One region of the Paenibacillus crassostreae genome, then DNA from elsewhere that is predicted to be linked to it. Evidence: predicted binding sites of a transcription regulator. Region 1 holds the regulator's gene; each other region holds the start of a gene.
What was found. Region 1 encodes Rex, which represses fermentation and respiration genes when NADH is low (regulators of the CRP and FNR family bind a similar motif). Its sites were predicted from a motif close to TTGTGAAATATTTCACAA; they were not measured.

Region 1 (10,222 bases):
CTTCATCAGTTTCTGCAGTGTTAAGGAGATTTCTGTCGTTGTTCCTCCAGTAATCTCCATCATATCTTCTAACATCGGGAATTCTTTATGTTCTACTTGTTTGAAATTCATCAGATGAATGAGCAACAATAGTTCATCATCTTGTAGCTTCAATCTACGATAGTAACGAAAGAGAGCATATGGGAGCACAGCTATTCCTGCCCCCAACCCAGATGAAGCACCCTCAGCCCATGTTCTCCATCCTGAATTATCCATGAGCTTCACCTCTTCAACTTAAGGATAAAGACGATACAACGTACGTGGGAAGGCAATTGTCTCACGCACATGATCAAGTCCGCAAATCCAGGCTACAGTACGCTCTAGTCCTAGACCGAAACCAGAATGCGGGACAGATCCATATTGACGTAGATCCATGTACCATTGATATGTGTCTAATGACAATCCATGTTCCTTGAATCGTTCTTCAAGTAGTGCTTGGTCATCAATACGCTGTGATCCACCGATGATTTCACCATATCCTTCAGGTGCGATCATATCAGCACAGAGTACAACTTCAGGTCGGTTAGGATCTGGTTTCATATAGAATGCTTTGATTCCAGCTGGATAATGCGTAATAAATACGGGTTTATCATAACTTTCAGCAATAGCAGTCTCATGAGGTGCGCCGAAATCATCACCCCAAGGAATATCGAATCCTTTTTCATGTAGGAATTCTATAGCATCATCGTAAGTTATACGTGGGAATGGTGCTTGAATTTGTTCAAGTTTCGAAATGTCACGACCTACAGTTTCTAATTCTGTACGACAATTTTTCAAGACTGATTGTACAACATGACTGATAAAGTTCTCTTGTACACGTAGACTTTCCTCATGATCGGTAAAAGCCATCTCAGGCTCAATCATCCAGAATTCAATGAGGTGACGACGTGTCTTTGACTTCTCGGCACGGAATGTCGGCCCGAAGGAATAGACTTTGCCTAACGCCATTGCTGCAGCTTCCATATACAATTGACCACTTTGAGTTAGATAGGCATCTTCATCAAAGTATTTGGTATGGAAAAGATTCGTTGTTCCTTCTGCAGAAGTAGGTGTTAGGATTGGTGGATCTACCAAGGTGAATCCGTTAGTATCAAAGAACTGGCGTACTGAACGAATAATCTCTGCACGGATAACTAGTATCGCACGTTGTTTATTCGAACGAAGCCATAAATGCCGATGATCCATTAAGAAATCTACGCCATGTTCTTTAGGTGTAATCGGATAATTCTCAGTGATGTGTATCACTTCTATACCCGTAACCGTCATTTCATACCCCGATGCACTTCTTGGTTCTTCACGGATAACTCCTGTCACATACAAAGAACTTTCTTGTGTTAGACTTTTGGCATCATCCCATACCTGTTCAGATACCTCGCTCTTGACAATAACTCCTTGAATATAACCTGTTCCGTCACGCAACTGTAAAAATTGAATTTTACCGCTAGAACGCTTATTGTTAATCCAGCTTCCAATGGTTACAGTTTCTCCTACATGTTGATTCACATCACGAATCACGCTTTTCGTGGACATACATTAATCTCTCCCTTATGAACAATAAGTTCATTAATAAGACTATTTCGATTCATTAACGATACGGTAAGTATCCCGAGCAATAACCAATTCCTCATTGGTTGGTACGACTAACACCTTCACCTTAGAGTTAGCAGTTGAGATCAAACGTGGTTCGCCTGAACGAATAGCATTCAATGCATCATCAATTTCAACACCTAGATATGTTAAATTCTCGCATACTTTCTCACGAACTACGACAGAATTTTCACCAACACCAGCTGTAAATACAATAACGTCAACACCATTCATTGCCGCAGCGTAAGAACCAATATATTTACGCATACGATATTCATACATTTCAAAAGCTAATGTACAATTCGGATCGCCTTCTGCCAAGCCATCTGTTATCTCTCTCATGTCACTGCTAACACCAGATATCGCTAGAAGCCCACTATGTTTATTCAACATAGAATTAACTTCATTGACAGTCAATTCTTCTTTATTCATAACATACGGCACAATAGCTGGATCGAGGTCTCCACTACGAGTTCCCATCATCAATCCCTCTAATGGTGTCATTCCCATTGAAGTATCAACAGAATGTCCACCTAGAACAGCCGTTATACTTCCTCCGTTACCGATATGACAAGTAATGATCTTCAAGTCCTCAATTGATTGCCCTAAGAATTCAGCTGCTGCTTTACTTACATATTCATGCGAAGTACCATGGAAGCCGTAACGACGTACTTTGTATTTGTTATAAAGTACTTTAGGTATCGCATATAGATATGCCTTTTTAGGCATATCTTGATGGAAGGCGGTATCGAATACAACAACCATTGGAATTCCCGGCATGTTTGCTTCTGAGGCTGTAATCCCCATCATCGCTGCCGGATTGTGTAGTGGTGCTAAATCGATCAATCGGCGAATTTCCGACTTCGCATTATCATCAACGAGAGCAGATGCCTTAAATGATTCTCCCCCATGGACTACACGATGACCTACAGCATCTATTTCATCTATGGATTCGATCACACCGTGCTCTGAGTCTGTCAGCATAGCAAGTACTTTACGAATAGCAGTATTATGCTCTAAGATCTCTTTGACCTCAGTTACTTCCTGACCTCCAGTAGGTTTATGATTAAGGATGGAAGACTCCATTCCAATGCGCTCTACAAGACCTTTTGCCAGAACCGACTCATCAGTCATATCGTATAATTGATATTTCAAAGAAGAACTTCCTGAATTAATAACTAGAACTTTCATATTCTGTCACCATCCTTGTCATACGTAAAGAATCCTTCACCTGTTTTAACCCCTAAATTCCCAGCACGAACCATCTTCTTAAGAATGGTTGAAGGACGATATTTCAATTCGCCAAATTCACGGAACATTCTTTCAAGTGCTGCAAGTACAGAATCAAGCCCGAAACGATCTGCCATTTCAAGTGGACCATTCTGGAATTGATATCCAATACGCATAGCATCATCGATATCCTCAGCAGATGCTACTCCTTCTTGAAGAATATGTAGTGCTTCATTAATTAATAAACAAATTAAACGAGAAGTAACAAATCCAGGGGATTCATAGATCATAACACCCTTCTTATTAACTATTTCTTCAACAAAACGTTTTGTTTCTACAAAAGTAATTTCTGATGTTTTCAATCCACGAATAATTTCAACTAAATCCACTTTTCCTACGGGATGGATGAAATGCATACCAATTACACGTTCTGGATACATCGTGGAACTTGCAAGTTCAGTTAAACTAAGTGTAGAAGTATTACTTGCAAGAATTATATTATTAGGACAAACTTGGTCCAATTGTGCAAAAACTTCTTTTTTCGCTTCTATATCTTCATAAATGGCTTCAATAACCATGTCACAAGTACCTAATTCAGCGAAATGAACCACCTTTTGAATTCTGCTAAGAATCAATTTCTTCTCAGTTTGAGTAATTCCCCATTTCTCAAGCTGTTTGTCGAGGCTCATTTCGATCATATGATAAGAATAATCTAATTTTTCTGCAGTTTTCTCAACTAACAATACATCAATGCCCTTTGCAGCCAGCATTTCAGCAATTCCTTGCCCCATCGTGCCGCCGCCGATGACACCTATTTTTTTGAATAACATATGGTATGCTACTCCCTTTCTCTGCTTATATTTTGGTGTTGTACTATTCTTGTCGAATAATACACATTCACCACTCCAACATCTAATAATATCTTAGCACGGATCAAAAGTAAAAAAAAATAACCAGCATCATGTTTTATGCTGGTAATTGTGAAGATTCATTGAATAGATATCGAAATTGTTCTCCAGATAGGTTTTCCTCTTTCATAAGGATATCTAATGATTGATCAAATATATTTCGATGTTGCTCAAGAGTCTCTCTTGTTCGTGTCATTAATTGTTCTAATATGACATTATTTTCTTTCATCAATTCTTCTGTTGTTACCATTTCTAGCTTCACAATCCCTAATGATGTTAATCCAGACTTCATCATCGTTTGGACGATATTTAATGCTTGTTCGAAATCATTACTTGATCCAGTACTACGCCCACCATAATATATTTCTTCTGAGGCAGCCCCACCAAGAGCAATCATGATCTGTTCTTCTAGATATGATTTCGTATAGAGGTACTGCTCCTCTTGAGGATTGTGACGAACATATCCAAGGGCTTGACCTCGTGGACTAAGGGCCACTTGACTAACACTACCTGGACGTACAATCTCAGCCATAATAGCATGCCCTAATTCATGAATGGCAACTCTCTTTTTCTCTTCCTGTGTAGAGTCACGATCCGTTTTCTCACCCATCATCACTTTATCAATTGCCATGGATAAATGCTGCTGCTCTATTTCTGACTTATTCTCTCTCATCATGTATATTGCTGCTTCATTCATCACACTTTCAAGCTGAGCTCCCGAGAAGCCATATGACTCTTCAGCAATTTTATCCAAATTAGTGTCTATATGAATGGGTTTATTCTTAGCATGTATTCCGAGAATATGTTTGCGCCCTTTTTTATCCGGTAAATCAACCTGAATATGTCGATCGAATCGTCCAGGACGAAGGAGCGCGCTATCTAACATTTCCTTACGGTTCGTTGCAGCTATGATGAGTATTCTTGGACTTTCATTATCGTATATACCGTCCATCTCTGTTAATAGCTGATTTAAAGTCTGGTCATACTCACGTTGCTGACCACCTTCACGTTTACCACCTATAACGTCAATCTCATCAATAAAAATAACGGCGCTTTTCTTCTTTTCTTTAGTTGCACGAGTGCGTGCATCGCGGAATAAATCACGAACTCTACCCGCTCCAACACCAACGTACATTTCAACAAATTCACTACCTGCGACTGCAGTAAATACAGAATCAGTATATTGACTGGCTGCTTTTGCGAGTAATGTTTTCCCTGTTCCTGGAGGTCCTGTTAGTAAGATTCCTTTCAAAGGTCGAATTCCAAATTTCTGAATTTCTTCATGTCGGATGAGAAAATCTAATGCTTCCATCAATTCCTCTTTGGGATGCTCTTGCCCCCCAATCTCATCAAAGGTCAGCTTACTTGGAAGTTTCTTCTTACGCTTCCGGTCAGCCATTGCTCCAACAGCAACTCCACCTCGATTATTCATAAAAAACAATAATCCTGCCACTAGCACTCCTGCTAATAGAATGGGAACAATATTCACACCAATATAGCCAAGAAAGATTAGCAATACTGGAATAAATCCGATAAGCACTTCTTTGATCCACTTAGGCATTATTCCACACCTCCAACACTTCAGGTTCACGTGGCAGAATGATAAACTTACTTCCCTCACCATCGGTTAGGCCAACATACACGTTTTTGTCATCCATTTCTGTGGTCACCTGCACCGTTGAATCTTGTTCCATCTCTTGTAATTTCTCAACGATCTGAGTATAGCGTCTATTCTCCATTGCTTCGGCTACAGGAAATAGTGCTTCATCCCAGAAGTCATCTAAAGCATCATTCGAATGATCAACCACATCAAGTTTTAATGTTCTTCCATCAATGATTGATTTACCTTCTGAATTAATTTGTTGAACTAGCCCTGACAATTTCGTACCCGGCTCCACATCAATCTTTACTACAACCTCATTGGGACTTATTTCTAGTGTTGATTGATTGATACCTTCATAATGGTTAACAATATTTTCAAGTGGGGTTTGTTGAGCTACCTGGCGAAACGTAAACCATCCGCCAAATAGAAGTCCACCTGAAATAATCACAGTTAACACAACCGGAATGATACGTATTTTCATCCAACAATCTCCTCTCGTATAAATGCGTATTGTAAATACAAATAATAGTATATATAATCGTATATCATTTCGTATATCAAAATAACATAAATAAGTATATCACATCGTATACACTTTTTTTCTGAAAAAATATGGTTTTTTTAACACAACAAGTACTTCCTTATATTTCAAAATAACCAGCTGAATCATTCTTTTTAGAATGGCTCAGCTGGTTATTTTTTATCGATTTGGCAATGTGAATTGTTCACCTATTTGTTGACCATCACTAAAGCGATAGAAGCGATAGTTATAATGATCTTGATCTTTGTAAAATACTTGCCACACAGCACGCCCATTAAATAATCCCAATTCCAATTGGATATCTTTCGTATCCGGGAGTTCCCGTTGAATGATACTCATCATTTGACTTCTCGATAATCCATCTTCAAGTAATTCACTTTTAATGGCTCCAGAAGTAACATTCACTTCCTGATCACTCGTGAATGGGACCCAGACGATCATATGCTGATCTTCCTCATTTTGCCCTTCGATAACCCATACCACATCATTCCAGACCGATTTAGAAGTACGAGTCACTTTGATTAATTCACTATGCTGCTTAGCTGCGACAATTGCTATTTCTTCTTGTCTCCATTGGTCTTGCATAATGTATATATAATATCGGTAGAGCCCGAATAATAGAACGGCTATGATAACAATAATTAACCAAATCAGCTTCTTTTTATTCTTTTTCAACCCGAACTTCCTTTCTTCAGGGATCAGGAATAACTCATATCCTAACGGTTGAGTAATCCTTCAAAAGCAGATTGTGCTTCATGACGAATACGTTCTTCGTCTAAAGTTAGACAAGCTCCATTCTTCACAACTTGTTTACCATTTACCCACACATGTTCTACATCTTTACTACACGCAGAATAGATCGCATGCGAAATGAAATCTGTTCGAGGTATGAAATGTGCCTGATCTGTATTTATTGCAATAAAATCCGCTTTCATCCCTGGAGCCAAAGATCCAACTGAATCGAGAAATAATGATTTCGCACCGTAAATAGTCCCCATTCGTAAAGCTTCAGCCGCAGGAATAGCAGTAGGATCTCCAGAAATCCCTTTATGAATAAGAGCAGCTAGACGCATCTCTTCAAACATATCTAAGTTATTATTACTAGCAGGTCCATCTGTTCCTAACGATACAGTAACTCCTGCTTTTAACAAATCTGTAATACGCGCAATACCGCTTGCTAATTTCAAATTACTACCTGGATTATGTGAGACACCTACGTTATACTTTGCTAGAATCTCAATTTCTTCATCGGTTAAATGTACTCCATGAGCCACAATAGAAGGACGTGTAAACATACCTAACTTCTCTAAGTGTTGAACAGGTCTGAGACCATAATCAGCGACATTCTGCGCGACTTCACTTCGTGTCTCCGACATATGTGTATGCATTGGAATATCAAGATCATGTGCAGCCTGAACAAATTGTGTGAAGAAATCTGGTGGGCATGTATATGGTGCATGTGGTGACATCATCGTTGTGATTCGACCCTCTGCTTGTCCATTCCAATCCTTAGCAAAGTTGATTGCTTCCTGAAGTTTCTGTCTTTGAACCTCTTCAGAGCATAAACCGATGACACCTCTAGTAAGTACAGCACGAATACCTGACTCTTGAACTACATTCGCTACTTGGTCCATATGATCATACATATCTAGAAACGTCGTAGTTCCACCCTTAAGCATTTCTAATACAGAAAGAGACGATCCCCAGTAGACATCTTTAGAAGTGAATTTCTCTTCCATTGGCCACATTTTCTCTTGCAACCAAATTTGAAGAGCCAGATCATCACCATATCCTCTAAGTAATGACATAGCAGCATGTCCATGTGTATTTACGAGACCTGGCAAGAATAATAGATTATTCCCATCAATAACTGGAATTTCTTCATCAATGGATGGCTTCTCTTCACCAATATATGTGATTAGATCATTCTCAATAAGCATATACCCTTTAACAATCGACTGCTTATTGTTTAGAATAGTAAAAGTACCATTCTTAATCATCCATTTCTTCGTTGTACTATTCACCATCAGTGGAATCTTCCTTTCCTTCTTCCAAATAATACGCCAAACTAAGCATTTCCGTTGTAAAATCAGCAGCGTGAATACGAACATGCGGTGGAGTCTTTAATATAATAGGTGCAAAATTAAGAATAGCTGCAATACCCGCTTCGATAAGTTGATTTGCAACCTGCTGCGCTTCATACTCAGGTACTGTAATAATTCCGATTCTAATATTGTGATTCTTAATCGTATCATAAAGTTCATCCATAGGTTGAACTTTCAAAGTGTTGATTTGTGTGCCTACCTTAGGTTCGTATGCATCAAATACAGCAACAATTTTTAAATTTTCTTTCAAATAAGCATTATAGTTAGAAAGAGCGTGTCCCAAGTTACCTGCACCCACTAGAACAACATTAATCTGTTGATCTAAATTGAGGATATGACGGATTTTCTCTATGAGATAAGCCACATCATACCCAATCCCCTTCCGACCGAAATCGCCGAAATAAGCAAGATCCTTACGAATTTGAGCCGGGTTCAAATCAAGCTTTTGACCAAGTTCTTGTGAAGAGACTGTTGACACTTCTCGTCTCTGAAGTTCGGAAAGATAACGCCAATAAATAGGTAATCTACGAACGACAGCTTCTGAAATTTTTTCAGATTTCATATTTGCTCCTCCTCATAATTAGTGTTCACATATGAAATAACTTTAGGTTTATTAGCGGGAATCGTCTTGTAACCATTCAGAAATACGTGGAACCATTTGATTCGTTGGCATATGTTCCATTTTGGGACCAGGTAAAGAATATAAGAAATACTTTCCATAATATGATTCAATCACACGTGTATCATAGACTATGACGATTCCTCGATCATTCGCTGTACGTACTAAACGGCCAAAACCTTGTTTGAAACGAATGACTGCTTGCGGAACGGAAAGCTTCATAAAAGGATTTTTCTTTTGTTGTTGTAATAATTCACTCTTCGCTTCCACAAGTGGATGGTTCGGAGGTTGAAAGGGCAGTCGTACGATAGCCAGACAAGTTAACGCTTCACCTGGAATATCTACCCCTTCCCAAAAGCTACTTGTGCCAAGTAATACTGAAGCACTACTGTCTTGGAATCGACGAATCAACTTAGTTCTACTTCCATTGTCCACTCCTTGACCAATCACTGCAATATCTGTGGATGATAAGGCTTTAGTTAACGGTTCATGGACCTGTCGTAGCATCCGATATGAAGTAAATAATACTAACATACGTCCATGCGTAGCTATCGCGGTGTCAGCCAACGACTTCACTAATGTTTCAACAAAGAGTGCATCACCTATGCTCCCTTTCACACTTGGGAAATCACGTGGAATAACTAATAAGGCTTGATCTCGATAACGGAATGGTGATGGAAGCATGACTGTATTCACTTGATCCTTGTCTGCCGCCTCTTGAAGTCCCAAATTCTCGATCATATACTGGAAAGACTTATCGATAGAAAGTGTTGCAGAAGTTAGAATAATACTCTTCTTTTTATCAAAGAATACTTCCTTCAATTGCTTACTAACATCAATAGGAACGGCATACATTTGTAATGACTTACTACGATAGTGGCCATTAGCCTCCATCCAATATACATTCGTTACATCGTTTAGTGAGATAAAGAAATGCAGGTCTTCTCGTTGAGTTGCTAAATCTTTCACAAGACCACTTACATCTGTAAGGAGGCTTTCTAATTGTTGGTCATCAAGATTCTCTCTGATTTCATTTATCATTTTATCAGCATTACGGATAACTTCACCTAACGAAACATAAATTTGATTCTCTATTGCTGCTAGTTCTTCCCAATCTTTTGGCTTCTTTGAAGGTTGTAAGCGAAGGACAAATTGTCCCGTTTCTCCAGGTGCAGCATCACTTCGCTCAGGTAGCAGTGTAAACAGCATGTCACTTAATCGGTCCCAATGCTCCTTCACTTCAACTAAATCACCACTCATACGATCAATCAGTACAGCCCAATCCTGAGATTTCTCATTAAACGATTGGCGAAGTTGATCTCGTAGAACAGGGAATTGTCCATTTCGGTTATCTTTGTACAGTCGTACAAGGGTGTGGATCACATTGAAATACCTCATATGTAGCCCTAAATGTTTACCTGCAACATCTTCTAAGTGATGAGCTTCATCAACGACTAAATACTCATAAGCAGGCAATAATTGATGACCCGCTTTCACATCCGTGAACAATTTAGAGTGGTTAGTAATGACAACATCCGCAATACTCGCTTCATGTTTAGCTCGATGATAATAACATTTACGGAACCAAGG
Region 2 (10,222 bases), 2.3 Mb from region 1:
GTAGAATGGTGCAGACCGTCCTGCATGATCAGAAATGAATGACGGGATAGCAGGTGATATAAGCATTTCACCTATTGTCGCTAGGATCATTGCCAATACCATTCCAGTATAATTATGCGTTAATAATATCACTATATATGCTAACAGATAGAACACAGCACTCATCGTCATTTGAGAAGATGATGTTCTAGCCAACCATCTTTTTAATAGACTGATCATAGGTTGAGCTACGAAGATGAGGACACCATTCAACGTCCATAGGAATCCATACGCTTTCTTTGGAATTCCTTCTGAAATAATAAATGGGGATACCCCTGAATTCCATATCGAATTGCCTAGTAATATGAACATAGATCCTAAACCCAAATATAAGTATATACGTGTATTACTAAGCAAACCCCATACACTTTCTTCTGTTGCTGATGTTGTTTTTTTGTCTAAATGTACTTCTCCCTGCTCTTTATTCAAACGATTCAAATAATTGAGAAAGAAAAATGCAAAAATAACCGAAGTCAGACCATTCGCAATAAATGTGAGTTTATATGATATGTCTGCTAGAAACCCACTCAGCGCTGTTCCTAAAGCTACGCCAATATTGTTAGCCACATAAATAATATTAAACAATTCTCCACGCCGATCCGCAAATCGAAACCCAATAAATGCCTGAATAGCCGGCAAAGACAAAGCATTACAGAAACCGATAAACCCCATTAATGCCATATAGAAATACCAATACTGACTTATCACCGGTAGAGCAAACAACCCTATCGCATTTAACGCTAATGAACCAACAATTAACTTCTTAACACCTACCCGATGGTAAAGTGATCCTCCTAACAATTGTCCTATAATTCCACCTACAGCTTGAATGAGAATAACAAGCCCAGCATCTGCCATATTACGCCCCAATTCATCGAATACAAACATCGTTGTTAGGGGCCACATCAGCGAGCTACCTGTAGAATTGATCAAACTAGCTAAGAGAAATACCTTAACTTCTTTCGGGTAATTCTCTAAAATCTTCATCCGTTATTATCTCCCAAATATCTAGTTGTTCCTTCTATCTTAAATCTCCAAGCCCAATTCTGCAAAGTTAACCTGATTAATCAAGGAAATAAAAAGGGTCGACTCTTCCTTAAAGAAAGGATTAGGTCGACCCGACAGTTACTTTTTATCAAGCAGAAACGGCTATGCCGTCCTTTATCAGAGAGTTTATCCTTCCGATTTATATAAGTGCTCATGTAGTGTTCTTGCCTGTGAAGTGTGCACCTTAACTTTTGCTGTGGCTGTGGCAGAACTCGTCTGTGGTTCGCGTAGATAAGCCACCCAGTAGGCAAGCGCTACGAAGATTGCACCTCCTGTCAAATTACCTAGCCAGACTGGCACGAAATTGATCAAGTATTCTCCCCATGAATAGTAACCGGCGAAAATAGCTGCAGGAATCAGGAACATATTCGCCACAACGTGCTGAAATCCAATCGCTACAAAAGCCATGGTTGGGAACCAGATCCCTAATATTTTGCCACTCATATTATCTGCACCATAGGATAGCCATACCGCTAATGCTACTAACCAGTTACATCCAATCCCTGAGACAAATGCTTGAAGGAATGTAGCATCTAACTTATGTCCTGCCATATCCACTACTTTATCTAAATACACGCCTGATTCCGTCAGTCCAACGATATGTCCAAAAAAATAGGCAACGAATACGGCTCCCGCAAAGTTACTCAATGTAATTAATATAAGGTTCTTTAATGCTTCCCACGTCGAAATCCTCTTCGTAATCCGAGCCAACGGAACTGCCATCATATTCCCAGTCAGCAATTCACCACCCGCTAGAAGCACGAGAATGAGGCCCAATGGAAACACTGAAGCTCCAAGGAGATTTACGATCCCACTCCATTCCGCTGGTGCTCCTGCTACAACACGAATATCTAGTAAAAATCCTAGCGCTATAAATGCGCCCCCTAAGAATCCTAGAACAAGTACCGTATCAAGCCGATTGTGGGCCTTCTTCGTCCCGTTCTCCACTGTCACTTCAGCAATTTGCTGAGGTTTATAATAGGCCATGATCCTATCCCCTTAATCCAATAATGTTTAAAATCTAATCTATTTATACTGATTGTAACGTACTTGTTTCCGTTCTAAACGTAATAATTATCACAATACATGACCGAAAGTGAAAACTTTCACAGAATAGTTCGATTTTCATAATCAACATAAGGTCAATGTCTATGTTATGGATAATATATCGAGGGAATTGATTATTTACTATTGAGATTGATAGTTAAAAATATACATTAGATGATATTCATGACCGAATAATGCACTAAAAAAATCAGGTCAAGGTATTATCCTCGACCTGATTTTGGTATTAAAGTTATATTGTAGTTAGCTACAATATAATATTCTTTTACACGTGGGAAGGCTCTTTCTTAGCAGTAGTAGATAATGCTTGTAGCCCAGCCGTATTCAAGAAATTCCAAGGCTTATTATAGTGTGGTTGGAAGAAGAAATCGATAAAACCAAGTTCATCAACCGTCATTTGATTCTGAATACATACTGAGATCGTATTGATCGATTGTGTCAATTCCACCTTCGACATCAACTGAGCACCTAAGATGCGACGTGTTCCTTTTTCAAATACAACCTTCAAAGTTACATCTTCCGATGTTGGCATAAATTCAGGGCGATAACGATCAGTCACTGTTACTGTCTCTACCTGCAATCCTGCATCGATAGCTGCTAATTCCGTCAACCCAGTTGCTGCAATATTATCCTCGTATATTTTAATACCTGATGTACCTTGCGTTCCCATATAACGAGTCGTCTGATCCACCAAATTGCGCGCAACTAATGTTCCCATCCGTACGGCATTGGTCGCTAATGGAATGTAAGATTTCTTACCTGTCGGATTATAGTGAATCGCACAACTATCTCCCGCTGCAAAAACATCCTTCCTGCTCGTCTGCATATAGTTGTCTACGATAATCGCACCGTTAGGAAGCATATCTACTTGGCCCTTCAACAACTCTGTATTAGGACGGAATCCAATACACAGGATCACCAAGTCTGTTTCATATTCTCCATGCGTAGTAATCACCTTATTCACGACTCCGTTACTTCCTTCGAAGGCAGTCACGGTCTGATTCAATGCAAGCTTGATCCCTTTATTCTGAAAAGATTCTTGAATAGCATCAGTAAACTCAGGGTCTAGGTATTTGTTCAATATGCGGTCTACACCATCTATGAGGGTTACTTCTTTACCATTCATTTGAAAAGCTTCTACGAGCTCGACTCCAATGTAACCTGCGCCGACAACCGTAATACGTTTAGCATGACTTGCCTTTTCGATAATCGTATTCGAGTGGTTATAGTTTTTGCAAAGTAAGATATTATCCAATTCAATTCCTTCAAGCTTCGGAATAATAGGCCATGATCCTGTTGTCATAATCAATTTATCGTAAGTATCTTCAAACTCCTCACCATTTACTAAGTTACGCACGGTTAATTTCTTATGATCGGTATCAATTGACGTTACTTCATGCCGCATGTTTGTATTCACCCCTAAAGCAGCCAGTTGATCTGGGGAAGAATAGAATAGACCATGTGGATCTTTCACGACACCACCTACATATAATGCGATCCCACACGACAAGAAGGATATATTATCATTACGCTCGTAAACGGTTATTTCTGCCTCTGGGTATAATTGAGCGGTATTTACGATAGCTGCTGTTCCTGCATGTGTACAACCTATGACTACTACTTTCATGATATTTCCTCCTCCAAATTTTAGATATCCAAATTTGATATATTTTCTGTAGCTAATTCAGCTGTGATTAATTTCACTTGATAAACCTTATTATAGTGTGATATTTTTCACATTGCAATAGGTATTGATAAAATTTTCACAATCGTCACATCTAAACACTTGCCCTTAACCATCTACTCTAGACAGATTAAGATCTGGTTATTTGAGTTCTAGCATAATTCCCCAGTGATTATTATCATATCCTAATATGACATTTCCACACTCTTAACAACCACTTCTTTGGTCGAGGATAGATACCGTACTTCATTAAGACGCACTGTATCCATCAATTATCAGTCACGTTATGATCTAGGATTACCCTTCTGTTCAAAACTCATGCACGCCTTACCTGATGAAGCAAAAACTGCATGACTGGGCATTATTGCTGTTTTAAACTCATAAGCTCTACATCCCTTAGGGAATTGTCGATCCCATGTGACATAGAAATGCTGACATTTCATACAATTGATACGCTGATTCTCATTCATCTGAATTCTCCATTAGTGTAAGATACGTCAATTATACCATGGGAAATTGGTTTCTTTTATACTCATTTGCCTCATATACATCTAGTGCCGCTTGAACACCATATCCACATGGTAGCGATAATCCGTGCCGTATTAGTACAGCTTCAAATGCACCGAGTAGCCTCAGAATATTATTCTCACGGCAGCTGAATCCCATCGTACCGATACGCCAGATCAAGCCTTTCAAAGGACCAAAGGAACTGGCGATTTCTATCCCGAATCGATTGAGTAACATGGAGCGAACTGATTCCCCATCTACACCTTCCGGAATCAAGACACAGGTGACAACGGTCAACTTACAGTCAGGATCCCCATATAGCTTAAGGCCCATCGCGGTCAATCCAGCTAAAAGTGCCTTTTCATGCAATATATGTCTGGCAAAACGTGCTTCAAATCCCTCTTCAAGTGTCAATCGTAAACCTTCCCGCAGAGCATATAGCATAGAGGTCATCTCGGTATGATGATTCAATCGTGTGGAACTCCAGTAGTCTTGAAGCATGCTAAGATCGAAATAATTACTACGGATAAAAGATAGCTTCGTAGACTCTGCGTATTCTTGTCCTGTTCTTAATCCACGTTCTACCTGCTTACGACTCAACAGCTTAGCCTCTGCGCGATCATTATATGTGATTGGAGCCATTCCTGATGGTATGGACAGACATTTCTGTGTACCACCAATAACAGCGTCAAGCATCCATTCATCCGTCTCAACAGGAACTCCCCCAATCGTTGCCACAGCATCGACAATAAGTAAGACGTCCATCTCACGACAGGCCTGCCCAATTTCCGCCAACGGCTGTATACGACCTGTAGATGTCTCCCCATGGACGATGGCTACCACATCAGGTGTGAATCTCTCTATCGCTGCGATAACCTCATTCGGTTCAAATACGCTTCCCCATGTTTTCTCTATCACGAATACCTCTGCCCCACATCGTTCGGCAATCTCATGTAAGAGATGCCCGAAGCGACCGTAGATGGGGATTAGGACACGATCACCTGGGGCAATAAGACTGACCATCGCCGCTTCAATACCTGAACGAGAGGTTCCGTCTATAGGATAAGCCCATCGATTATCTGTAGAGAATAATTCCCTTAACATTTCCATCGTTTCATTCATAATACATGTGAACTCTGGATCGAATTGCCCCAGAATTGGAAAGGACATCGCCCGCAGTACACGTGGATCAACTTCTACCGGTCCCGGTGTCATAATACACCTTTGTGACGGTGACAAATCTACATACCGCCTCATGAACATCTCTCCTTGTAGGTTCATTCGCTAAACCAATATTGTTAATGCAACATGACATGGATAACTTGGATATCAGTCTATACATATGCCAACTCATACAACATCGTTGTGAGTACATCTAATCCAGCAGCCAACGCCTCAGGAGTTGAATATTCTTCAGGAGAATGGCTGATGCCTGCTTGACTCGGTACAAAAATCATCGTAGTAGCACATTGTGGTGCAAATAACTGGGCATCATGCCCTGCACCGCTCACCATCATGCGGTAAGATTTTCCCCGCTTCTGACATGTACTCTCCAACATTGCACATAGCTTCATGTCCATGGGTGCTGGAGGAGTGCTGAGGCTTAGTGAGACAACAATCTCCAGTCCACGCTTGATTGCTGTCTCACGAAAACCTGAAAGGGTACGGTCACAGAATCCTCCTAGTTCCTCTTCTTCGCTATGACGAATATCAAGCGTAAATACGACTTCACCTGGGATGACATTTGGCGTATTCGGAAACACTTCCAACCGACCGCATGTAGCCACTAGATTCTCACCCACCTCTAGAGCTAAGCTCTCCAAGAGGATTAGCATTTCTGCCAAACCAGCAAGTGCATCCAGCCTCATCATCATCGGCGTCGTACCCGCATGATTGGCTACACCACTGACCTTAATCCGATATCGTCTTTGTCCAACAATAGCTTGCACAATGCCAATTTCTGTTTCCGTCTTCTCGAGAATGATGCCTTGCTCAATATGCAATTCCACAAAAGCACCTATATCACTTCTGCGTGCCCCAGCCTCTAAGCCCATTGCCCTACTTCCTACCCTATTGCCCACTGTCCCTCTATCGTGCTCATCACGATCATCCTCAATAGAGCCAACTCCAAATCCTGAATCCGTCATGGCAGTCAACAGTGATACGCCCTCAGCATCAACGCAGGTTGCCATTTCCCCACCTCCATACATCCCAGTAACATGACCTGAACCCCAGAATGTTAATGGAAATCGACTACCCTCTTCCTCACAAAAGGACACTACCTCCAGCGTTCTAAGTGGATGTCCAAAGGTCTGTTGCAAATAATGAATTGCCGTAACTGCGGCCGCTATGCCATATGCTCCATCATATTTACCACCATTTACGACCGTGTCGATATGGGAACCTGTAAGAATCACTTTATCCTCTGGATTAGCTCCCTGGAGCCTTCCATACACATTACCTACTTGATCAACTGTAACGTCTAGTCCGAACCCAATCATTCTCTCCTGTATAAAAAGCTGTGCTCGACGCCATTCAGACGTATAGAGTAACCTAGTCACACCAGTACCTGGAGCACTAAATTCCGCTAAAGCATCAAGCAACTTCAGCATCTCCAGAGCCGGCGCTTGAATCACAGGTGTGCCCATCATACAGTCGTCCCTTTCCTAACCTGCAATTGTTGTCCACCATCCGCTACAATCACACCATCATCCGCAATGTACACGAGTTTCCCCCTACTTAGGGTAGAAGTTACTTTACAGGATAAGGTCATTCCGATATATGGACTATGTTTATGACGATACAGCAAGTTTTCTACAGTTAGCATGTAAGGACAACTCGGGTTAAGCAGGACCAGATCAGCATCCAATCCTAGGGCTATCGATCCTTTGCAATGCGCCATTCCGAAACGTTTCGCTGGTAGCTCGGCAAGTAATTTTGAAATCAAGGTAACTGGGATCCCACGCTTGTTCACTCCCTCATGAAACATCAGTTCAAGACTACTCTGTGCACCTGAAATACCACCCCATGCATCAACAAATGACAGACCAGAATTCATCTTTAACTCCGTTGGACAAGGAGAGTGATCCGAGGCGATAAGATCGATCTTGCCTAGTTCCAACATAGCCCACAACTTTTCTTTCTCCTCTTCACTTCGCAAGGGAGGGGCACATTTGGCTACTGGCCCTAGGTCTTCCATATGGTCTTCATTTAAGATTAAATAATGAGGACAAGTCTCCACGGTAACGTCTAATCCGCGAAGCTTAGCAACATGAATCAATTCGACAGCAGCAGCCGTACTGATATGGACAAAATGTAATGTACAACCTGTAAGCTCACTATATAATAGTGCTCTTGCAACAGCTTCTATCTCCGCATGAGCCGGACGAGTGGCCGCGAAATCACGCGCGCTACATCGTCCATTTCTCTGAGCATCTGTAGATAACGTTGATGTAATATCTTCACTTTCTGCGTGTAACGCAAGGATTCCACCAAACGATGCAATTCGTTGCATTCCTTGATAAAGCGTATCGCTATCTACTTCGCGGAAACGTCCCTCGCCCTCTCCACCCGGATTGGATAGAAAAGCTTTAAACCCGATAACGCCTTCCGCAAACAAATCCTCAAGGTCATCCAGATTGTCAGGGACTAGACCACCCCATAGCACATAGTCAACAGCTGAATTCCCATTAGCAGCTTCAACTTTAAGCTTGAGTGCTTCCTTATTCACAGTAGGCGGATTGCCGTTTAGTGGCATATCTGCATACGTCGTACAACCACCTGCTGCAAGCGACGCTGAACCGCTCCGGAATCCTTCCCAATGACCCATCGCCGGCTCATTAAAGTGAACATGCATATCAATCATACCCGGTAATACATAATGCCCTGCCGCATGGATGACTTCCGTATCTTGCTCTATTGGAAGATTCTCACCCAGTGCGACGATTTTCCCTCCAATGACTCCGATATCCAACTTGAGTACTTCATCAGGCAACACCACATCACCATTCTTAATCACAAGTTCATACGAGTTCTTCATGAAGTACTCACCTCCGGTCATCCAATCTCCACTAACTACCTCTATACGTGCTGTAACCTCCCGGGGCTACTAGGAGCGGAATATGATAATGTCCATTAACGTTGTCTATATTGAAACGAATAGGGATCTGTTCGAGGAATAATAACTCCGTTCCACCGTTTGTACTTTCCAATTGTGTTAACCTAAAATAATCCCCTACCTCAAACAGCAACTCATACCTCCCTACTTCCATCCCAACACCATCTAGAAGCGGAGCATGCAATCTCCCATCATCGTTCGTCACTGCTTGACACAACAATAGGTAATCACCATCACTTAATTTCCGCAATTGAACTACCACACCTGCTGCAGGAATCCCTCTTGACAGATCAAGCACATGAGTCGTTAACCGTCCATTCATACTAACGTCCCTGTAGCTTCCGCTAGATCTGCACGACTCACAGAGAAGCCTTGGAATCCGTAAGGTGGACGAGGTTCTGTAAACACTCCCCCTTTTCCTTCTGTTGGCTCAACAATCGTCTCCCACGTACGGTTGTTTGACTCGAAAGAGACCGTAGCTAATTGCGGAAAACGCGTCAGTACTCTTATCCCAATCTGATATATAAGTGATTGAATCGATGGACTGCTAAGCTCATGAAAAGCACTATGAGCAATATCCCTTACCTGTTCCACGGCTACATATTGTCCAGCATCCCCATCAAGCGCATGTTGGACATCGCTGTAAGTCCAATCAATATTCAAGAAAATATATAGCGGTCGATCATAACTCTCTGGCAATGTTGTATATTCATCTTGCACAAAACCGTAGAACGAGCTTCCACTAACTTTTATCAATTGCAGATCCTTCAAGTTGCATTCATGTGATATTACCTCTGGTTCATCTTCTCCACGTTGCATTGTAAGTGAAGCGGAATACGACTCATTATTAGAGTGCCTTAGGACGAGCTGACTTTGTTTCAGACCCTCACTACATGGAACCATGACTTGTTCAAAAGGGATCCTGTGCGCTGTGATGGATATCGATGTCACATGATTATATCTATCCATGAATCGACTACTCAATAATTGAAGTAACCCTTCCGTTGTGCTTCCCGTATAATCAGCTGAATTCCGTAGAATGAAATTTTTCATGGAATCCGTAGCTACCACCATCGAGTTATCACCTTGCGAGAAAGATGTTAAAAAGGCTTCCCCCGTCACAGCGAATGAAATATTATGAGCGAATATAATGTTATCGCAGCCTGTGAAGGAAGACTCCGAAATTGGTGAGACTAACAGTGGTTTTGCATAAGTACGATAAGTTAGAACATCGTGTTTTCCATAAAACATCGTACGTCCGTTAATAGGCTCTAGCATGGCTAACACTCTCCCTAAAATAAATGTATACATCTATATACTTATGATTTTGTGCTATCTTGTACTATTAAATCTTGTAGGCGAAACTTCGTAATCTTCCCAATTTCTATCAAAGCTTGCATCCATTCCTCTTGCTCCGAGTGATTCAAACGTTCAGTTATAGCGTTGATAATATCGTCTTTATTCTTACCACGTACAGCGAGAATGAAAGGGAATTGAAATTTTTCCATATACGTTGTATTCAAATCTGTCAGGATATTAAATTCTTCTGCCGTCAACAGATCAAGTCCAGCCCCTTGCTGTTCAGCTGCAGACAGTGGCGTGACTTCCATTCTTGTTGCTAGATCTGGATGGGATCTTAGTAATCGTTTTATCTGACTCTGTTCGGAACTCCTCGCCGTTTCCAACAAGACCTGATGGAGTTGCTCAATAGAACGAAATGGGATATGACGATACGCCCGCTCAGCTACCCAAGGCGAATGTTC
Region 3 (10,222 bases), 2.3 Mb from region 1:
TAGCACTCTGATGGACAAATACTTCATACTCCTGTTCATTCATGCCTCTAAGAGTTACCATACGTAGCATCTCCCTTTATTCCATGTTCATCTTATGTGACAAAAAGGTTATCAAACCCCGAATCTGCTAGATCTTCACTAATCGCTTCGTTGAACGAAGCCCTGAAATATCGGCTACGCCTATGCCGAACATCGCTGTTCGCAGCTCCAGCTCTACCCTCGCGAGTGTGGCGTCTAACGCCTCTTCGGACTGCACAGCGGCCGCCAACAAGCTGCGGCCGAAGCCCACAAGATCGGCACCTAGTGCCAATGCTTTAGCGGCATCCACGCCGCTATTCAGCCCTCCGCTGCCGATCAAGCCTCCGTGCGGGGACACTCCCCGCACCTCAGTGATACACTCCACGGTGGGGATCCCCCATCCCGCGAAAGCCTCAGCGGCCACGCGACGAACCTCGTCGTGGGCGCGGAATTTCTCGACTTGGCTCCAAGAGGTGCCTCCGGCACCCGCCACGTCTATAAATGAAACGCCCGCGTCATACAACCTTGACGCGGTCTCTCCATCGATCCCCCAGCCTACTTCCTTAACTCCAACGGGCACACTGAGTTCGCGACAGACTTGCTTAATGGCTGATAACAATCCCCCGAAATTCGTGTTACCCTCAGGCTGGAATACTTCCTGAAGCCCATTCAAATGCAGTACCAGCATGTCCGCACCAGCAATCTCCACAGCACGCAAGCAATCCTTTGAGCCAAACCCATAATTCAACTGCACCGCACCTAGATTGGCGATGATCGGAATATTCGGCGCCTTGTCTCGAACGTGGAAAGTGTACGCTAGATCCTCCTGCTCGACAGCAGCCCGAACGGAGCCGACACCTAATGCCCATCCCCGACGTTCTGCAACTTCTGCCAGACGAGCATTGATTGCCCCTGTTGACTTACTTCCACCCGTCATTGAACTTATTAATAGAGGTGTACGTAATGAAGCTCCTAAGAATGATGTTTGAATATTCACCTCATCATAATTAATCTCTGGAAGTGCAGAATGACGGAAACGATATTGTTCGAATCCAGCTGTTATGCCACTGGCACCAACTTCCTCTGCAAGACATAATCGCACATGTTCTATTTTACGCTCACCCGTCGGTGTTTTTGGCATTAGAGAGTTATTCCCATTCTCGTGTCTATCTACCTTTTCTAGCGATATAGCTTCTCCATCTATTGGTTTTACGTTATTTTCCTTTTCCAATTCATAGCCCTCCTTTATCCTCGTTCTGTTATAACAATGGTGACATCAATCTTGCAGAGGATTCCAATATTCGTTCCCAGAGCTTTTTGCTTTTCAATTGTTCTAAGGACAATTGATTAGTCGATAATAGATCACGTTCGAAATCGGTCACCATTTTCTGAACACTACATGTCTTTAGTAGAAGTGCATTCACTTCAAAATTTAAGTTCAGGCTACGCATGTCCATATTAGCTGTACCAATCGTCGCTAATTCCCCGTCTACAATCAGTAATTTTGAATGAATAAACCCTTTCTCATACTCATAAATCTTCACTCCCGTCTCTAATAGAACCGGAAAGTAAGAATGTGATGCATAGAATGGGAGTTTTTTATCCGGCTTAGCGGGAAACAGAATTCGCACATCAATTCCCGATAAAGCCGCAACCTTTAATGCCGTCAAAATATCATCATCTGGAATGAAATACGGTGTTGCCAACCACACACTCTTCTCTGCTGAAGTGATCATCGCGAAGAAGAGATTCCGAAGTACACGTCTCTCGTTATCTGGACCACTAGCAATCATCTGAACAATACCGTCCCCCTCACTTGAAAGCACAGGTGACAAGTATTCTTGCTGCAGAAATTGCTCTCCCGTCATATAAAGCCAATCCCGTAGGAATATGATCTGAAGTGTTCGCACAGCTTCACCTTTTACTAGCATATGAGTATCTCGCCAAAATCCGTAGGTTTTGCTTCTACTCAGATACTCGTCCCCCACGTTTAGTCCACCGATAAAACCTACATTCCCATCAATTACAACAATTTTGCGGTGATTACGGAAATTTACCCGACTAGAGAAAAAGTTGGTCTTCACACTGCCAAAGGCAACTACTTTCACTCCTGCATCTACCATTTCTTTCAAAAATGGTTTAGGAATCTGTATACTTCCCACCGCATCATACATAAATCTAATCTCCACACCTAATTTTGCCTTTTTGATCAGTATTTCCTGAATTCTAGTCCCGATATCATCTGCTCGAAAAATATAATACTCCATATGTATATGATGTTTTGCAGCCTCTAGTTCATTAATAATTTTGGAGAAGGTCTGCTCACCATTGGTTAGTACAGTCGTTTCAGTTGAGTGAGAAATCGGAGATCGCCCAAGCTTCTGAGATAATTTCAATAATTGCTGCTGACGTGTCGTAAACCCAGAGTAATCCTGATGGAACCGAAGCTCTTCATTCTCTAATCTCTCGTATGTCTCCATATCAATAATCGCCTTTTTGTCATACTTACGACGGTTGAAAAAATTCTGACCGAATAAGAAGTAGACGATGAGTCCCACGATAGGTACTAATGCAAGCAATAGAATCCAAGACATCGTTGTAGAAGGATTTCGATTCTCCATAGAAATCATGAAACATAGTGAAATAATCGTTAGGGTTGAGAACACACTGACGATTGTCCCTGCCGTTTTTCCTACAAAACCAAATCCAAAATAATAAAATGCAAACACCAACACAAAAATTAATATAACCTGCAATCCTCGTCTCATTTATACACGCACCTTTAGTCTTTACATTAGATAGTTAAATATTACCTTATTCATGCTTATCCCTTAACTATTGTACACGATCCATTGATAATCAACCATCTTTACCTCATCCAACAGTGGCAATCGTTGTATTGTATCTCGTTTTATAATATAATCTGACCAGCTGGTCAATATGAGAACCATAGAGTTCTAGAAAGGAGTGCAAGTCGATTGTCTGAAAAACAAACGGACAAAAAAACAACTATTCTGAAAACAGCCCTACAGTTATTCTCTACCAAGGGGATTGCTTCTACCTCCATGCAAGAAATTGCTGAAGTATGCGAAATGTCAAAGGGAAGTCTATATCTCCATTTCAAATCGAAAGAAGAGCTGGAAGAAAGTATTTACTCATATTGTTTTCAGCTCATTCGTGAAAGTGTCATTCGATTTGAACAGGAATCTCATCTTACTCCTAAAGAACAACTAGAAGCACAATTAGAGGCTCTTCTTCATCATTTGCTTGAATTACGGGAATTTCTGAAATATCAATTCATGGATGGCGCATATCTGACTAAAAAGAATGGTACTGGAAATTGCCTTCAAGATGATCATTTCAAAATGTTAAACTGGTTCAGGTTGAAATTGGAGTCCATCTATGGAACTGAAATTGAACCTTATGCTATGGATTTAGTCTTTTTCTTTGGAGGTTTACTTGGTTCAAACTTACGAATGTTATTCATTCCCGGTCTTCCACTTCACACCAAGAAGATGTCATCTCATCTCATTTCTCTGTTAGATGATATTGCTGCAAGTATGATAGCAAGAACGCCCGAACCCTTAATCCCTACAGAATTATGGTATCCATGGATCGATGAATTTCAAGAGCAATCTAGCATTCAACGGCATCCTTTTCTAATAACGAAAGAAATGAAGGATTGTCTGAAGTCAATCACAATTGACCAACAGGTATATAAAGACGCTTTCGAATCCATACATATTCTCGAAAAGGAAATTGTGGATAGTCATCCCCGGAGAGTCATGATTCAAGGTATGATTGGAAATTTAGAACAAATACCAGAACTGCAAGCACTAAATAGCGAACTCAGGGAAATTATTTCATTGTATTCGATGAATGTGTGAAATCATCAACTAGCTGATTCGACTTAGATATATTTGGAGAGGGGCAGGACCTTATTTATGAAGAGTATTATTAATTTTTCTTTGAATAACAAGTTTGCCATTTGGATTCTAACAATTATCGTTACTGCTGCGGGATTATTCGCAGGGCTATCCATGAAGCAAGAAACCATTCCTAACATTAGTATTCCCTACTTGAATGTAATTGCGATATACCCTGGTGCAGCCCCAGAAGGTGTTCTACAAGATGTGACGCTTCCGCTTGAACAACGCTTACGTAACATAGATGACGTCAAGATGATTACCTCGACATCCATGGAGAATGCTTCTTCAGTGGCAATAGAGTTCGATTACGGTACAGACTTAGATCAAGCAACAGCCGCAGTCCGTGAAGCTCTGAATGAAGTCACTTTACCCGAGGATGCACAGAAACCTACCATATCCAAATTTAGCATGAATTCATTCCCCGTTATTTCCCTGAGTGCTTCGAACAACCAAGCAAAAGACTTAGAGGAATTAACAAGTATTATCGAAAAACAAGTTAAACCTGAATTAGAGAAACTTGAAGGTGTAGCTTCTGTAAGTATATCTGGTCAGTATGTTAAAGAAGTTCAATTGAAATTTGATGAGGCCAAAATGGCTCAATTAGGACTAACTCAGGATACGGTGCAAGGGATCGTTCAAGGATCATCTCTCCGTGTTCCCCTAGGTCTCTATAACTTAGAGGATTCCGAGAAAGCCGTTGTCGTAGATGGGAATATCATTGAACTTGACGATTTGAAGAACCTTGCGATTCCAGTTATTCTGAATGCGGGTGCTGACTCTGGTATTCCAACCGTTAAGCTTAGTGAGATTGCTAATATTCAAGTCATTGGTCAAGCAGAGTCTATCTCTCGTACCAATGGTGCTGAATCGATCGGGATATCCATTGTTAAAGACAATGATGCTAATACTGTTGATGTCGTGAATGCAGTTAAAGACAGCATCATTGATTTGGAGAAAGATTATAATGGTCTTGATCTGATCACACTACTGGATCAAGGTGAACCGATCGAAGATTCGGTGAACACGATGCTTAGCAAAGCTGTATTTGGAGCATTGTTTGCTGTCGTCATCATTCTGATCTTCTTACGTAACATTCGCTCGACAATTATATCCATTATCTCCATCCCCTTGTCACTACTAGCTGCTCTTCTTATCCTTTGGCGATTAGATATTACGCTAAATATGATGACATTAGGCGCTATGACTGTAGCCATTGGGCGGGTCATCGATGACTCCATTGTCGTCATTGAGAATATTTATAGACGATTAGCTGACAGTGGAGAGAAACTTCGCGGTCGTGAATTAATCCGTGAGGCGACAGCAGAAATGTTCCTTCCGATCATGTCATCCACAATTGTCACCATCGCAGTGTTCCTTCCACTTGCCTTTGTAAGTGGGATGGTCGGAGAATTGTTCTTACCTTTTGCATTAACGATGGTTTTTGCACTGCTAGCTTCCCTAATTATTGCGATAACAATCGTCCCTATGCTTGCACATACCCTCTTCAAGAAAGGGATTTCATCAAAGAGAATTACTCATAAAGAAGAACTAGGAAAACTTGCAAAAGGCTATCAAAAAATTCTAAATTGGACTTTATCCCATAAAATTATCACGTTTGGTTCAGCTGTTCTTCTACTTGTTGGTAGCCTATTGTTATATCCTTTAATTGGTACCAGCTTCATGCCAGAACAAAAAGACAAATTCATCATGGTGACTTATTCTCCTGAGCCAGGTACTCAAATAGCGGCTGTCGAGAAGGTCGCCTTGGAAGCCGAGAAACTCATCCTTAGCCAACCTTCGGTTGAGAAGATGCAGTATTCTATTGGAGGCGCTAATCCTATGGGTGGGGCTAGCTCATCTAATTCGGGTCTCTTCTATATTGAATACAATACCGATACAGAGAATTTCGAGGACGTTCAGAAAACACTCATCGAGGATCTTCAGCAGGAAGTCCCTGTAGGAGAATGGACCTCCCTAGATATGACGGGTGGAATGTTATCTAGTGGATTAAGCGTCAGTGTATTCGGAGATCGCTTAGAAGATATTCAGCCCGTATCGGATCAAATTCTAGCATTCGTTGAAGAGGATACGACCTATTTTGAAAAAGCAAAATCCAGTCTATCCACTTCCTATGATCAGTACACCATTGTGGCTAATCAGGAAAAACTGAGCTCCCTAGGTCTTACTGCGGGTCAGATCGCCATGAAGATAAGCCCTATTCGCGAACGTCCTGTTCTAACAGAGATCGAAGTCGATGACAAAACCTATAAGGTTTACATCGAAGCCGATAGCTCGGAATATCAAACGATCAACGAAATTGCGAATGAAAAAATCATGTCCCCACTTGGATTTGAAGTGGCCATCAAAGATGTAGCCAAAGTGGAAAAAGGACATTCTCCGAACTCCATTACACGCACGGATGGTAAAATGGTTGTCTCCGTAACAGCTAATATTAAGACAGCAGATGTTGGTAAAGCTTCAACTAGTTTACAGGACAAAATAGATGCTATCGAACTCCCTGACGGTGTCGAAGTGAAGTTCGGTGGTTCAACGGAACAGATCAATGATACATTCAAGCAACTAGGAATTGCCATGTTAGCAGCGATTGCAGTTGTGTACTTTGTTCTCGTTGTTACCTTTGGTGGAGGACTTGCACCATTCGCAATTCTATTCTCCTTACCATTTACAGTCATCGGTGCACTTGTCGGGTTACTACTCGCTAATGAAACGTTGAATGTGTCCTCATTAATGGGTGCATTAATGCTCATTGGGATCGTTGTCACAAATGCCATTGTACTGATTGACCGCGTTATTCATAAAGAACGTGAAGGTTTATCTACTCGTGAAGCACTTCTTGAAGCAGGAGCGACTCGTCTTCGCCCAATACTAATGACTGCATTGGCTACTATTGGTGCATTAGTACCACTAGTTACTGGATTGGAAGATAGTGCAGGAATCATTTCACGTGGACTCGGTATTACCGTTATCGGTGGTCTAATCAGTTCGACGCTGTTAACGTTAGTTATCGTTCCTATCGTATATGAATTCTTGATGAAGTTCCGCAAACCTAAAGTTCAAGATTAAGATTAAGATTAAGATTAAGATTAAGATTAAGATTAAGATAAAGATAACCTAAGTTTAATGCTTTCTTATATTTTGAAAAGGACGTATTCCTCTCACTTTATTAGTGAAGGAGATACGTCCTTTTCTTGATTTTAACCTTTTAGCTCTAGCCCTAACATCCATATGCGAAGTTTACCTACATATGCGATAATCTATCTACAGCAAACTCATGGAAGGGGTTCTACATTATGATCACAACCGTCACTCTGAATGCAGCCTTAGATATTACATACACTATTCCCCATTTCCAAGTCAATCACCAGCATCGGACAGCAGAATATCTCGCTGTTCCAGGTGGTAAAGGTGTAAATGTAGCTCGTGTATTGCATACATTAGGAGATCAAGTGACTGCTACAGGTTATGTCGCAGGGTATCAGGGAGATGCACTACTCGCTGGTCTGAAGGCAGAAGATATTCAGTCTGATTTCATTATCCTACCAAACGGTGAATCGAGACGGGCGATTACCATTCTCGATCAACAACAAGGAACCAGTACCGAACTCATTGAAGAGGGACCCCTAATTATTGAACCAGATCTACATATGCTACGGCGCAAAGTTGAAGCCTTCGCTAAACAATCTACATGGATGTTGTTCTGCGGTAGCCTTCCAATGGGATGCCCATCCTCTATCTATGCTGAACTAACGGAAATATCGCATCATTATGGGGCTAAGGTAGGGCTCGACGCACATGGAGAATCACTTCGTGAAGCACTTCATGCGAAACCTGACCTTGTGAAGCCTAACGAGCATGAATGGGCTGAATTGATGGGAATCCAGAATGACGGTGACAATGCTACCATTCAGGCTATAGCCTCCCTAATCGGTGACGATGCTCGACTCATAGTTGTATCACAAGGTGAACGTGGAGCATTGGCTGGGTACGCTGGAGAATTCTATCGGATTCACATTCCTAAGGTGAACGCAATAAATCCTGTTGGAAGTGGAGACTCTATGGTTGCGGGAATGGTGAGCGCTCTATGCAAAGGTGCTGACATTATCACCACCCTCAAATTAGGAGCTGCCTGCGGGACGGCTAATACGTTACACAAGAAGGCCGGCAAGGTCAGCATGCAGGATGTCGACCGGATCCAAAGGGACATTGTAGTCCAAAAAATATAAATAAAAAAACTGACTCCATCTGACGCTCGAGGAACCAGCCTAAAAATCGTTATTGAATTCATGTTGACTAGGAAAGATTCTCCCTCCATGTGTGCAACATGCGTCTGTCATATGTAATAAAGTCTCTCAAAATACTACCTATTTCTGTATAAATCGGACTGTGTGTCTCATTCATTAAATCTTCACCAAAAATGGGTACCCAATTCATTACATGGTCCTCTAAGAATTTGATTTGATCATCAATTAATGATAACTGAGCTATTCTTATTCTTCGATGATCTGATGTTCGTTCAGCAAGAATAGCCATATATTCAAGCTCAATTAGAATATAATCATCATGCTCATGGCTCAATTTATTGAATGCAATACCTGACCGAACGTACACCTCACGTATATCTGCAGTACAATCGACTTGCTTTTCTCTTACCTTACTTATATAGGAACTCTCACATAACGAAGGAAATAACGGTTGAGTTCCCTCAAATAAGCGCCGATATTCCTTCTTCTCCACTTCACTTATTTCAATAAGTTGACTTGGATGAATGTTAGAAAAATAATGTATTAATCGTTGCCCACCTTCTGTCAGTAGGACATCTTCCCTTGTAACCATATGCTGCCGCCATTGAGAAATAAGCGATAGACTTGGGGAATTTCCCAAAAAATCAATAAGCAACTGATACATCCAGCCTCTTCTTTTCTTCCATAAAGTGCATTCTTCAGAATCCTTACTAAGTTCCATCGTCATGTTCATCGTGTGTTACCCCCCTATATTATCATCGAGTAGTGACGTTACGATCTAATAAGAATACCCAACTATAAAAGATAGCGCTTTCTTATATATTGAGAATACCTTAAATATTAAATAAATTATGTAACAAACTTCACATACCAATCTGACATCCAAAAAAAAATGATTTCCGTCAATGACGAAAATCATAAAGAGAAATCCTTCGGCATACGATTACTAGGGGGAATCGTTACCTATTACATATATTATAACTCATATTGTAAGCGCTTACCATATCTTTTTTTTAAAAAATTTGTCTATTTCGTAATTTTTTTGTCATATGGAAATTTGCTGGTTTGAAACCACTTACAACAAGTGATAAAGTTAAATAGTTAGCCTACACATAGAATAAATTTGTATAGAATGAGAGATAATCATGCGAAGTACAAGAGCGTGACCATTCGTCTGATCGAAAGGAATGTCATTATTGCGAGAATATATAGATCATAAATCTTCCTTAACGTCACTTAAGTTATTTAATTTCTTTATTTATGGTTCGATGGTTATATTTACAAGCTTTTTTCAGTTATACCTTCTCGATGTGGGTATGACGAAGTTGGAAATAGGAAGTCTGATGGCGCTTGGCCCTTTTGTCTCCCTATTTGCTAATCCCTTCTGGAGAAGTTGGGGTGACCGTGTGTATAACATGAAACGCATTATTATTCTCATGTTGATCGGTACCGTGTTACTGTTACAATTTGTCTTTCAAGCGAATACATATCCTATGGTTTATTTTATGATGATCTTATTCTTTTTCTTCCAAACGCCCATATTTTCTCATAGCAACAGTCTAATCCTAGGATATATTCAGGACACATCTCATCAATTCGGTTCCTTCCGTATGTGGGGATCTATTGGTTGGGCAATCACCGCTATTGTTGCAGGTTTAATTCTGGATTTGACAGGTATATCAGGAGTACCCATCTTATTTACGCTGTTGCTTATCCTAGCTATTGGGGCTGTTTTATTTCTTCCACCCCTCCATCGTACTTCTCATACGCCGACGTTACACCTTAGAGGATTTTCCAATATATTAACTCATAGGTATTTTCTCACCTTTATTCTATTAGGTGTACTTGTGTCTATTCCTAATGCAATGAATAATACATTTATGTCGCTATATATCTCAGAGATCGGTGGATCTAAGTGGATGATTGGGTTGGCAGTGTTCCTCTCTTCATTTTTTGAAATGGGATTTTTCATGCTCTTTGACCGTTTCGTAAAACGTAGAATAACATGGCTCT

Region 2: the regulator Rex is predicted to act here: its motif matches at 2,181-2,198, upstream of LPB68_RS13785 (formate/nitrite transporter family protein).
Region 3: the regulator Rex is predicted to act here: its motif matches at 9,061-9,078, upstream of LPB68_RS13815 (TorD/DmsD family molecular chaperone).

What each region holds. Positions count from the first base shown of each region.
Region 1 is NZ_CP017770.1:672,158-682,379, forward strand. Features, by position in the region: gene LPB68_RS03190 (DnaD domain-containing protein) at 1-255, opposite strand, end outside; gene asnS (asparagine--tRNA ligase) at 274-1,569, opposite strand; gene LPB68_RS03200 (acetate/propionate family kinase) at 1,612-2,817, opposite strand; gene LPB68_RS03205 (3-hydroxyacyl-CoA dehydrogenase family protein) at 2,814-3,686, opposite strand; gene LPB68_RS03210 (AAA family ATPase) at 3,823-5,325, opposite strand; gene LPB68_RS03215 (hypothetical protein) at 5,318-5,848, opposite strand; gene LPB68_RS03220 (cell wall elongation regulator TseB-like domain-containing protein) at 6,068-6,583, opposite strand; gene LPB68_RS03225 (amidohydrolase) at 6,625-7,935, opposite strand; gene LPB68_RS03230 (redox-sensing transcriptional repressor Rex) at 7,925-8,575, opposite strand; gene dinG (ATP-dependent DNA helicase DinG) at 8,627-10,222, opposite strand, start outside.
Region 2 is NZ_CP017770.1:3,005,056-3,015,277, reverse strand. Features, by position in the region: gene LPB68_RS13790 (MFS transporter) at 1-1,026, opposite strand, end outside; gene LPB68_RS13785 (formate/nitrite transporter family protein) at 1,213-2,073, opposite strand; gene LPB68_RS13780 (FAD-dependent oxidoreductase) at 2,417-3,778, opposite strand; gene LPB68_RS13775 (uracil-DNA glycosylase) at 4,120-4,305, opposite strand; gene LPB68_RS13770 (pyridoxal-phosphate-dependent aminotransferase family protein) at 4,337-5,599, opposite strand; gene LPB68_RS13765 (M20 family metallo-hydrolase) at 5,677-6,993, opposite strand; gene allB (allantoinase AllB) at 6,990-8,381, opposite strand; gene uraH (hydroxyisourate hydrolase) at 8,413-8,781, opposite strand; gene pucL (factor-independent urate hydroxylase) at 8,778-9,737, opposite strand; gene uraD (2-oxo-4-hydroxy-4-carboxy-5-ureidoimidazoline decarboxylase) at 9,779-10,222, opposite strand, start outside.
Region 3 is NZ_CP017770.1:3,019,011-3,029,232, reverse strand. Features, by position in the region: gene LPB68_RS13845 (GNAT family N-acetyltransferase) at 1-61, opposite strand, end outside; gene fni (type 2 isopentenyl-diphosphate Delta-isomerase) at 128-1,159, opposite strand; gene cls (cardiolipin synthase) at 1,278-2,786, opposite strand; gene LPB68_RS13830 (TetR/AcrR family transcriptional regulator) at 2,997-3,905, shown strand; gene LPB68_RS13825 (efflux RND transporter permease subunit) at 3,963-7,031, shown strand; gene LPB68_RS13820 (1-phosphofructokinase family hexose kinase) at 7,259-8,191, shown strand; gene LPB68_RS13815 (TorD/DmsD family molecular chaperone) at 8,259-8,942, opposite strand; gene LPB68_RS13810 (MFS transporter) at 9,397-10,222, shown strand, end outside.